Regions from separate parts of the Gordonia jacobaea genome, predicted to be linked through region 1. Evidence: riboswitches for the same ligand, from Rfam matches in the RefSeq annotation. Region 1 holds a riboswitch; the other holds the start of a gene.
What was found. A riboswitch is a leader RNA that binds a small molecule or an ion and turns the genes downstream of it on or off. The one in region 1 is predicted to bind cyclic di-AMP.

Region 1 (5,354 bases):
GCGCGACGCCCTCCGACCGCTCCTGCAGATAGACGTTGGGATTCGTGGTCGTCGTCGTGACAGACGACGAGGTCGCCTGCCGCGGTTGATCATCCGACGAGCAGGCCGACGCACCCACTGCGAGTGTCGCGGCAGCGAGAAGCACACATGCGACGCGCGCGGCCGAGGCCTCAGCGTGCACGCTGTCCGCGCATCAGGCGTATCGCCGCGCGGCCGCGAACGGCCCGGCCTGGTCGATCGGTACCACCTTGACGGGCACACCGAATGTCGACGCGTGGATCACGTAACCGTCGCCGACATACATGCCGACGTGATGGGCGTCCGGGTAGTAGATGATCAGGTCGCCTGGCTGCAGATTGCCGCGGTCGACAGCCGTTCCCGAGCCCATCTGTGCCTCGCTCGAGCGCGGAAGCGTCTTGCCGGCCTGTTGGTAGGCCCACACCATCAGCCCGGAGCAGTCGAAGGAGTCGGGTCCGGTGGCACCCCAGACGTAGGGATCTCCGATGCGGGTCAGCGCCGCCTGCACGGCCGCGAGAGCGGCGGACGTACCCTTCGGCACGGCACGGGGGTCGAAATCGAATTTGGGGCCGCGAAGTGCGCCGAGTTGCTTGCCGGTCATCGACTCGTACACGGCACGCACCTGAACCGCCTGGAGCTGCAGGTTGGCCTGCTTGGCCTGGAGGTCGCCGCGTACGCGCTCGGCGGCCGACACGGCGGTCGTCGCCTCCGCGGCGGTGCGATCGGCCTTCGCCTTCGCCGCTGCCATCTGGGCGCGAGCCTTCTTGAGGCCCTTGAGATCTGCCGACGCCTGGCGCGAGATCACCTCGAGGCCCGACATCTGGTCGAGCAACGACTGCGGTGAGTCGCTGACGAGCACCGCGTAGAGACGGTTGACCCGGGCACCCTTGTAGCTGGCGCGGACAATCGTGTCGACGCGCTTCTGGTACGAACCCAGCGTCTTCCGCGAGGTTTCGAGGCCCTTCTGGGCCTCGGTCGAGTCTTTACGGGCAGCGGTCACGATGCCGCGCTGCTTGTCGTACTCGATCTGGGCGTTGTGCATCGCTTCCGACGACTTCTCGGCGTCGGTGCTCAGCTTCTTGTACTGAGTGAGGAGTTGGTCGGGTGTGCGCGTCGGTTCCGCGCTCGACGGACCCGCTATCGCCATCGAGAAGACTTGTGCGACAGCGACGATCATCGCCGTCACGACAACGACGAATGCCGCCCGTGATCGATGCGCCATTGCCTGCGATCCCGCAACCACTTCTGTGTTCACTCCCCTCACCACATGCAGCGACCGGCCTCCACGTGGCAGACCGGTGCACCGCGCTCCACCCTAACGTGAGCGTTGCGGCGGCTACTGCCGGTCGGGCGGATCACGCGTCAACGCGTGATCTGCCCGCCGTCACGAACTCTGTCGATCTCGTCGCTCAGTAGCGACGGATACCGACCAAGCTCCAATTCTTCACGACGTCCTTCTTCACGGGGACGCCGTAGGTCGATGCGTGGATGAACTGTCCGTTGCCGATGTAGAGGCCAACGTGTCCGCCACCGTTGAACACCAGGATGTCGCCGGGCTTCGCGTTCGCCAGCGAGGCGACCGCGGTGCCACCGCCGAGCTGTCCGTAGCTGTCGCGCGGAATCGTCAGGCCTGCCTGACGGAAGGCCCAACTGGTGAGGCCGGAGCAATCGAAGGCGTTGGGTCCGGAAGCACCGTACGAGTAGGGGGCGCCGATCTTGGTCTCAGCGGCGCGCACGGCCTTCTCGCCTGCGGTCTGCGTCGGGGCGAGCAGCGGAGCTCCGCCACGCGGCCGAAGTTGCTGTGGGATCTGGTTGTCGCTGATACCCGGAAGCGTGAACTTGCCGACGTTGGGGATCTCGACTGTGGCGTCGGGCGACTTCGCGACATCCTGCTTCTTGACGACCGGCGCCTTCTGCTGCTGGAACTGTGCCGGAATCTGCTTGGTGTCGACGCCGGGAAGTTCGAACGTGCCGACGTTGGGCACGGTGACCGGCGCGGCCAGAGCGGGACCAGCGACAGCGGCAAGCGAGCCGAACGTGATCGACCCGGCGATTACCGCCTTCTTTGCGACCTTGCCGCGGTCGGGCTGTTCCAAACGATGTTTGGCCACGAAGGGTGTTCTCCTTTGTTCTCCCTCTACCGCCGACCGGGTTAGCTGTCGGATTCGGGCCGGAAGAAATGGCCCTACGCGCATGCGATTCGAGTGCGAACACCCGGATCGAGAGCGCGATTCACCCCCATTCGGAAAGCTCCGAAAAAATGAGTGGTTCCCCGGTACGCCGAGACTCGTAGCCTCGGCGATTGAGCGGTGACCCCTGCGAACCTCTCCTGTTGGAGCGGGACGCTTCGCAAAGGTCTCGGAAAGGTTACGAAACCGGATGCGTGTCTGTCCACTAACCGACAAACAGCGTGTTCGACCTCCGCACCCTAGCCGGCACGCAATGTCGGCGATTCGGACGACGAACTGGCCGCTTGAACTGCGCAGATGCTTGCTCTTGCAGATCGTGCATCGACGTTGGAGGCCATTGCAGCGCCCGTGAATGTATCTATGGCGGCGTGGATCTCGGCGTCGTTATCTCGGGTGCCGGTGGGCCACCCTCGTCGCCACCCGGCGCTGCCATCCTGGCTGTTCAGCGGGCCGAAAAGCACTGTCATCACACAGCCGTCGCAGGCGTGTTCACGACCGGGGCAGGTGCTGCAATCGATGTCCATGATGTGATCTCCGTCTCAGTGGTGTGAAATCCTCGGGATGCGCATGTCGCCGGGAGGCTTCCCCTCCTCCCGGCGGCGACGCGCACCACTGCCTCCTTCTCACCGCGAGACTAGGCACCCCCACCGACAAGTCCGGCCGACCGAGTCGCGGAGGCCCGGGACCCGAAACCAGTTGGCGACGAATCGCCACATCCGGAACACACGCCTCACCAGCAACGAATCAGCGGTGTCGGTGGTTCGAACTATTGTTCGCGACGTGACATCCAGTGGCGATCAGCTCTCGTTCTCAGACCTCGCGAGCGCCGACCTCGAGAGCACTCTCGACAACGAGTTCTCTGATCGGTCCCTGTTCGACACCACGCTCGTCGTCGTCGACCTCGAGACAACCGGCGGCAGTGCCGCCAACGACCGCATCACCGAGATCGGCGCGGTGAAGATTCGGGGCGGCGAGGTACTCGGCGAGTTCGCGACACTCGTCGATCCGGGACTCCCGATTCCACCGCAGATCGTCGCGCTCACCGGGATCACCGAGGCGATGGTCTACGACGCGCCACGCATCGACGAGGTCTTGCCGTCGTTCATCGAGTTCGCGCGCGGATCGATTCTCGTCGCGCACAACGCCCGGTTCGACATGTCGTTCCTGCGGCAGAACGCGCTGCGCCTACACCTGCAGTGGCCGTTCAGTGCAACGCTGTGCACGGTCACCATGGCAAGACGCATCCTCGGACGCGACGAGGCGCCGACGGTGCGCCTGTCGGCTCTGGCCGATCTGTTCGACGTCACCGTCCGCCCGACGCACCGCGCTCTCGACGATGCCCGCGCGACCGTCGAGGTCTTTCACCACCTTCTCGAACGCGTCGGGAATCAGGGCGTACAGAGCTATCGCGAACTCACCCGCTACCTGCCACGCACCGATCCGCGGCTGCGCGCAAAGCGGCACCTGGCCGACCGAATCCCCGCGCGTCCCGGCGTCTACCTGTTCCGTGGCCCCAGCGACGAGGTCCTCTACGTCGGCACGGCATCGGATCTGCGTCGACGCGTGAGGTCCTATTTCTCCGGAGCCGATCCCCGACGCAGGATCGGCGAGATGGTGATGCTCGCCGAACGCGTCGACCACGTCGAATGCGCGCACGCACTCGAGGCGGGAGTTCGCGAGCTCCGATTGCTCGCCGCACACGCCCCGGCGTACAACCGACGCTCGACGCAACCCCACCGCGGCTGGTGGGTGACCCTGAGCAACGAACGGTTCGCCCGTCTGCGTGTGGCCCGCACGCCGGGAGAGATAAGCATCGGGCCGATCGGTAAGCGCACCACGGCGACCGCGATCGCCGACCTCATCGCACACGCCGCAGGACTGCGAACCTGCACGACCCGCCTCGGCGCGACCGCCACCCATCATTGGTGTCGCCTCCCCGACGACGGCGGTCGGGTCGTCGGAGGCTGTGCTGCCGCCTCGACACGCCCTCAGACACTCCCCGACTACCTGCCATCGGTCACGTCCGTCGTCGATCTGATACTCGGACGATCCGACACCATCCTGGAGCGGCTCTCGCAGCGACTCGACGTCGTCGCCGGTGCCCAGATGTACGAGACCGCCGCGCGCCACCGCGACCGGATGGCCGCGACCATCGATCAGCTCGCACGGTGTCAGCGTCTGAGTTCCCTCTGCGCGATAGCCGAGCTGGTGGTCGCACGCTCCGACGGCGCCGGCGGCTGGGAGTTGGCGGTCATTCGGCACGGACGGCTCGCTGCGGCGGGAACAGCGCCACGCGGACACGCGCCGATGCCGGTGGTCGCAGCGCTGGTCGCGGCGGCCGAGACAGTGCTGCCAGGCGACACCCCACTTCGGGGCGCCTCCCCGGAAGAGGCAGGTCTGCTCTACCGCTGGGTGTCCGACCCCGGCACCCGCATCGTCGACTCCAGCGACGCGCTGGCCACACCCGTCGGTTCGGCGCAACGCTGGCTGGAGTGGTCACAGACCGCCCACGATGCGCGTGACATCCGCACGCCCCGTCACCGGTCACGCCCGCGCGCCGAAGGTGGCCGACTACGCTTGCCCGCATGATCACCGCCATCGTCCTGATCGACGCCGACGTCCACCAGATCCCCGAAACGGCACAGGCCGTGGCCGATATCCCGGGCGTCGAAGAGGTCTACTCGTGTGCGGGCGATGTCGACCTGATCGCGAAGATCCGCGTACGCGACCACGAGCAGATCGCCGAGGTGGTCACCGGCAAGATCAATCGGCTGCCGGGAGTACGGCACAGCGCGACACACATCGCGTTCCGCAGCTATTCGTCGAGCGCCGTCGAGGGTGGTTTCTCCATCGGCGAGGAGTGATCCTCGCCCGGCAACCGGCCTACTTGTTGGCGAGCTCTCCGCTGACCTGGGCCCACCGGTCGAGCAGCCGCGCGGCTGCGCCCGAATCGATCGACTCCGCGGCGCGCTCGGTCGCCGCCGCGAACGCCGCGGTGAGTCCCGCGTTGTCGGTCGCGGACGTCTGCTCGTTGGCGACGAGTGCACCCGCAGCGTTGAGGAGCACAGCATCGCGCACGGGGCCGGACTTTCCCGACAGCAGTTCCCGCGCGATGGCGGCGTTCACCGTCGCATCTCCGCCCTGCAG
Region 2 (5,354 bases), on a different contig from region 1:
CGGGCGGAACGGGTCTCACCCCCACCGACCGCACCCCGGAGGAGACGCGAGCACTGCTCGACGTCGAGATCCCGGGTCTTGCCGACGCGATTCGCAGCTCGGGACTTCCGACGGTGCCCACGGCGATCCTCTCGCGCGGTGTCGCAGGCGTGGCCGGCCGCACGCTCGTCATCAACCTGCCGGGGTCGACCGGCGGAGTCCGCGACGGTCTCGACGTACTCGACGGCGTCATCGACCACGCGCTCGACCAGCTCCGCGGTGGCGATCACCCGCGGAGCGACGAATGACCGTGCGAGTCGTTAAGGCCGCTCTCGCCGCCGACCCCATCGACCTTCCGTCTCACGAACAACTCGTCACCGACGCCGCTGCAGGCTCGGCCGGCGCGGTCGTCGGGTTCGCAGGCGCGGTGCGCAATCACGACGGAGATCACGCGTCGGCGGTGACCAAGCTGTCGTACTCGTCGCATCCGAGCGCACCCGAGGTGCTCGCCGAGGTGGTCGCCGAGGTGTCGGCGTCGGTCGCGGGAGTGCGCGCTGTGGCCGTGTCGCATCGCGTGGGTGACCTCGACGTCGGCGACGTGGCTTTCGTCGTCGCCGTGGCGGCCGACCATCGGGCGCCCGCATTCGAGCTGTGCGCGCGCCTCGTCGACGAGGTCAAGGCCCGCCTGCCCGTGTGGAAGCACCAGGTGTTCGCCGACGGCTCCGACGAATGGGTCGGCTCGGCCTAGAGATTGGAAGTCGGCTCCGCCTAGAGATTGGAAAAGGACCCCGCACGGCCGTTATGGCGTCGTGCGGGGCCCTTCGTCTCGGGTTCCGGCGGTCAGTGCAGCCGGGACTCGGGCGAGATCGCTCAGGGGAGCGGGATCAGGCCCTTGTTCTGGTTGTAGATCTTCAGCTGGTCCGGGGTGAGCTGGTAGCCGCTGTCCTTGGCTGCCTTCCAGAGGTTCTTGACCTCGGGGCTGACGTTGGCGGCGTCGAGCGCGCCGTCGACCTGGCCCTTGACGTCATCGGTGCTCTTGGCCTCGGGAGTCTTCTCCAGCGGGGTCTGCGGCTGCGCCTCGGGCTTCACCTCAGGCTTGGGGGCCTGCAGCGGCTTGGGCGAGTCGGTGGGAGCGGTGCGCGGGGTCGAGCCCGACAGTCCGGTGCCACACACCGGCCAAGCGCCCTTGCCCTGCGATGCCAGCACGCGCTCTGCAACGGCGATCTGCTGCTCCTTGGAGGCCTGATCGGCGCTCGGTGCGTATGCGGTGCCACCGTGGCCCGCCCAGGTGCTCGGGCTGAACTGCAGTCCGCCCTGGTAGCCGTTTCCGGTGTTGATGGCCCAGTTGCCGCCGGACTCGCACTGTGCGACCTGGTCCCACTCGGAGTCGGAGGCTGCGTGCGCTGAACCGGTGCCGAGCAGAGCGGCTCCGCCGCCGAGTACTGCGCCGGTGAGGGCGACCTTCGCGAAGGTCTTGGTGGTCGTGTTGGTCGTCGACTTGCGATGACGTCCGGCCATGAGTTTTCTTTCCTCTCTCCACGCGCCTACGAAGTCAGCTGTCGGGTTCGAACGAGAGGTTGCTCGGTCCGTGGTCGCCGTGGCGGCCGGTGGACTTAACCCCAAGGGCATCCGGGTCTGGATGTCCGTATCTCCGTCGGAGATGTTGGGTCCCCCGTCCTCGTTCCTGAGTTTGTTGTTCGTCATTCGATCGGGGGAACGAGGCTTGGCGCGCCCGGTCGAATGTTGTGTTCTTTTGGCTGTCCTGTGATCTCCCTGGAGGAGACTGTTCGTACAGTACGACGGATGCGCCGCTGAATCACCCTCGTCCGCAAGTTGTTTTTTGGGCTGCGCGTGGGACTTTGGACCCAATTTCGTCGTCATCGCTGCTCAACCCGACGATGGTCGGTTCGTGTCCATCCCGTTATCGGCTCGTTATGTGACTAAGGTCACATGGCGTCGAACGTCTCAGCCGCCGGCAAATGGCGGTAGAACGTCGATCGTCTCGCAGTCGCCGAGAGGTGTCGTGCGGTCGCAGACGGCGATCGCGTCCCGCAGATATGAGCACCGGGCGAGCACGCGCGTGAGGTCGGGGTGGTCGACAACCAGGGCGCGTTCGAGGTCGCCGAGCGTCGCGTCGGCCGGCACGTCGATCTCGGTCAGATCGGTGCCCGCGGCGGCACGTGCGGCCGCGAAGAACCGAACGGTCAGCGTCATCGAGTCGCTCACCCTCCGATGGCCGACATCGGGCGGTCGGGTTGACGAAAGTCCGTGGTGTTCACCGCATGTCCCGCGGCCTTGTGCCACATGTCACCGCGCCAGCGTCGCGCGATCTCGGCGTCGAGGGCGGTTGCGCTGAGCCCACCGCGCAGCGCGGGCATCAGTGACGTCTCGGCGTCGGCGAACAAGCAGTTGCGCAGGGCGCCGTCGGCGGTCAGTCGGGTGCGGTCGCAGTCACCGCAGAATGGCCGCGTCACCGACGCGATCACCCCGACGCGGGCTGTCTGTCCCGTCGGGTCGGTGTGCCCCCGCACGAGCCACGTGGCCGCCGGTGCCCCGCCGCGCGGGCGGGGATCGGGATCGAGATCAAACGTCCGACGCAGCGTCGTGAGGATCTCGTCCGCCGTGACCATCGCGCCGCGGTCCCACCGGTGATCGGCGTCGAGCGGCATCTGTTCGATGATGCGCAGCTGGTAGCCCTCGTCGAGGCAGAACCGCAGTAGGTCCGGTAGGCCCGCGAGGTCGTCACGGTTCGGCACGACCGCGTTGACCTTGACCGGCTGGAGTCCCGCGTCGCGGGCTGCGGCGAGCCCGTCGAGTACGTCGGAGAGCCGGTCACGGCGAGTGATCTGCGCGAAGCGGGCGGGGTCGATGGTGTCGAGCGAGACGTTGATGCGATGCAGGCCCGCGTCGGCCAGTGCTCGTGCGCGGTGTCGCAGCCCCAGACCGTTGGTGGTCAGCGCGAGTTCCGGCGCTTCGGGCATGTTCGACGCCGCGGCGATCAATTCCTCGAGGTCGCGGCGCAGCAGCGGTTCGCCGCCGGTGAAGCGGATGCGTCGGATACCGAGGTCGCGCACGGCGACGGTGAGCACCCGCACGAACTCGTCGGTGGTCAACAGATCCTCGGACGGCAACCAGTCCAGACCTTCGGCAGGCATGCAGTAGGTACAGCGCAGATTGCAGCGGTCGGTCACCGATACCCGCAGATCAGAGGCAACGCGACCGAACGTGTCGAGCAATGGCCCCGACGACGGCGCGTCGTCGCGTGTGGAGCGCGGGGTGATCGGAAGTCCGAGGTCGATGATGCTCATGTCGGCCCGGTCGTCGTCGGTTGCAGTCGCGGGCGTGCTTCGAGCGCACGGAACGTGCTGGCGTGAAAGACGAGCGGTTCGACGTCCGGATCGCAGTCGAGTGCGTCTATCTGCAGCAACACGACGGTGTGATCGCCTGCGGGTACCTCGCTGTGAATGTGGCAGGACAGTTGCGCCGCGGAGTCGGGCAGGAACAGCGCGCCGTCGTCTGTGGCCTGCGGGGTGGTGCCGTCGAATCGATGTTCAGCGGGCCCGGCGAGTTGACGACACAGCGCCGACTGCGTGTGCGAGAACACGCTCACGCCGAGCGCGGGTGCCTCGCGCAGCCGCGGCCACGTCGTCGAGGTGTTCTGTACGCAGACCGAGACCAGTGGTGGGTCGAGTGAGACTGTCGTGAACGCCGACGCCGCCATGCCGAGCGGGGCGTCGGCGGTGCCGAGGCAACACACCGCGACAACTCCGGTGGGAAAGCAGCTGTATGCACGCTTGAGTGCGCCGGGCTCGGACACCGGCGACAGAGCACCGAACGCACTGCGGCTCGCGTCGCCCTGACTCGTCATTTCACGCGCCGCCCGGAGCGGAGCGCGTAGACGATGCCGAGGAGGAAACCGATCGGAGTGCACATCGCCAGCAGGTAGACCCATGTGGGAGCGGTACCGCCATCATCGACGGCAGGCATCACGAACAGCACGATCAGCGCGACAATTCCGACGCCGAACACGATCCCCGCGAGGACGAGAAGAGCCGTGGACGATTTCTTCTGCATACCTCAACGGTAGAACACATTCGAGAGTCGCTGCTCCGGACCGAATGTGAGGTGACTGTGCAGCAGGCCATTGGCTAGAATGGTGGGTAACCAGGCGCCCTGCTCATCTGATTGTCGTGGGTTGGGCGTCTTTTGCTGTGACAGGGCAACTGTTGTGAACGAGAAGCCAGTTGTTACGGCAAGACCCGCTGCGGTAGATGACCGCGGTGGTGAGACCGAGCGAAGATGAGGGTGAGCACAGTGCCGACCGGCAAGGTGAAGTGGTACGACGCGGAGAAGGGCTTCGGCTTTCTTGCTCAGGAGAGCGGGGAGGACGTCTATGTCCGCTCGTCCGCGCTGCCCGAAGGCGTCGAGGCTCTCAAGCCAGGCCAGCGCGTCGAATTCGGCATGGCTGCCGGTCGTCGTGGGCCGCAGGCACTGACCGTGACCGTGCTCGAACCCGCCCCGAGCGTCGCGAAGAACACCCGCGAGGCCGCGCGCAAGGAACAGCAGGCCAAGCGGCACAGCCCCGACGAGTTGCACGGCATGGTCGCCGACCTCATCACCCTGCTCGAGGGCAAGGTGCAGCCCGACCTGCGCAAGGGGCGCTACCCCGATCGCAAGACGGCGCAGCGCATTTCTGAGGTCGTGCGGGCCGTCGCCCGCGAACTCGACGCCTGACCCGACCCGCTATCCGGTTGCCGACGGTTCCTCGACACGCTCGCTTGGCGCGCTCGGGTTCTGCTGCGACGGCTGCTTGACGCGAAATCCGTCCGGTGTGGTGTTCAGTGCGAGCACCCCGCGCGCAACCTGGAACTGGCCGTCGACGACGACCGCCGACAGCGGCTGCACCTCGATGTTGACCAGCACCCGATCGGGCCGTGACGGCAATTCGAGGGTGAAGGCCGATCCGCTCGTCTTGTACTCGGGCGTCGGGTCGGGGTTGATGATCACTCCGTTGCGGTCGGCGTAGAGCAGGTAGAGCAGCCACGGGTGGTCGGAAATGTTCTCCGACACCGACAGCATGGCGCTCTGCCCGATGGGCAACGGAGCGTGTTGGCCGCGCAGCGCCTGGTCCTGGTCGGCCGTGCAGTTCTGCATCAGTACGTCGCACCATTCGGTCGGCTTCACGGTGATGAGTTGGTCGTCGATTGCGACGTGCAGATATCCGCGTTCGTCATGATGCTTGCCGACGACCAGAGCGCTCACGATGCCGCCGACCACGCCCGTGAACACCACCGCCACGATCGCGATGATCGCGACTGCCTTCTTCTCACCGCTGTTGAATTGCACGGTTCAATGATGGCCTGTGCCGTGACCGC

Region 2: linked by a shared signal. The riboswitch ahead of ACRVY7_RS03275 (transglycosylase family protein) and the one ahead of ACRVY7_RS20145 (C40 family peptidase) in region 1 are both predicted to bind cyclic di-AMP.

The regions. Positions count from the first base shown of each region.
Region 1 is NZ_CBDRLS010000006.1:218,301-223,654, forward strand. It holds gene ACRVY7_RS20135 (peptidase MA family metallohydrolase) at 1-181, opposite strand, end outside; gene ACRVY7_RS20140 (C40 family peptidase) at 194-1,273, opposite strand; gene ACRVY7_RS20145 (C40 family peptidase) at 1,428-2,129, opposite strand; cyclic di-AMP (ydaO/yuaA leader) riboswitch at 2,145-2,329, opposite strand; gene ACRVY7_RS20150 (DEDD exonuclease domain-containing protein) at 2,988-4,796, shown strand; gene ACRVY7_RS20155 (Lrp/AsnC family transcriptional regulator) at 4,793-5,071, shown strand; gene trpD (anthranilate phosphoribosyltransferase) at 5,091-5,354, opposite strand, start outside.
Region 2 is NZ_CBDRLS010000001.1:713,759-719,112, reverse strand. It holds gene ACRVY7_RS03285 (MogA/MoaB family molybdenum cofactor biosynthesis protein) at 1-287, shown strand, start outside; gene ACRVY7_RS03280 (molybdenum cofactor biosynthesis protein MoaE) at 284-727, shown strand; gene ACRVY7_RS03275 (transglycosylase family protein) at 850-1,497, opposite strand; cyclic di-AMP (ydaO/yuaA leader) riboswitch at 1,505-1,685, opposite strand; gene ACRVY7_RS03270 (MoaD/ThiS family protein) at 1,945-2,193, opposite strand; gene moaA (GTP 3',8-cyclase MoaA) at 2,202-3,287, opposite strand; gene ACRVY7_RS03260 (flavin reductase family protein) at 3,284-3,847, opposite strand; gene ACRVY7_RS03255 (hypothetical protein) at 3,844-4,053, opposite strand; gene ACRVY7_RS03250 (cold-shock protein) at 4,294-4,713, shown strand; gene ACRVY7_RS03245 (DUF2771 family protein) at 4,723-5,325, opposite strand; gene ACRVY7_RS03240 (MFS transporter) at 5,329-5,354, opposite strand, start outside.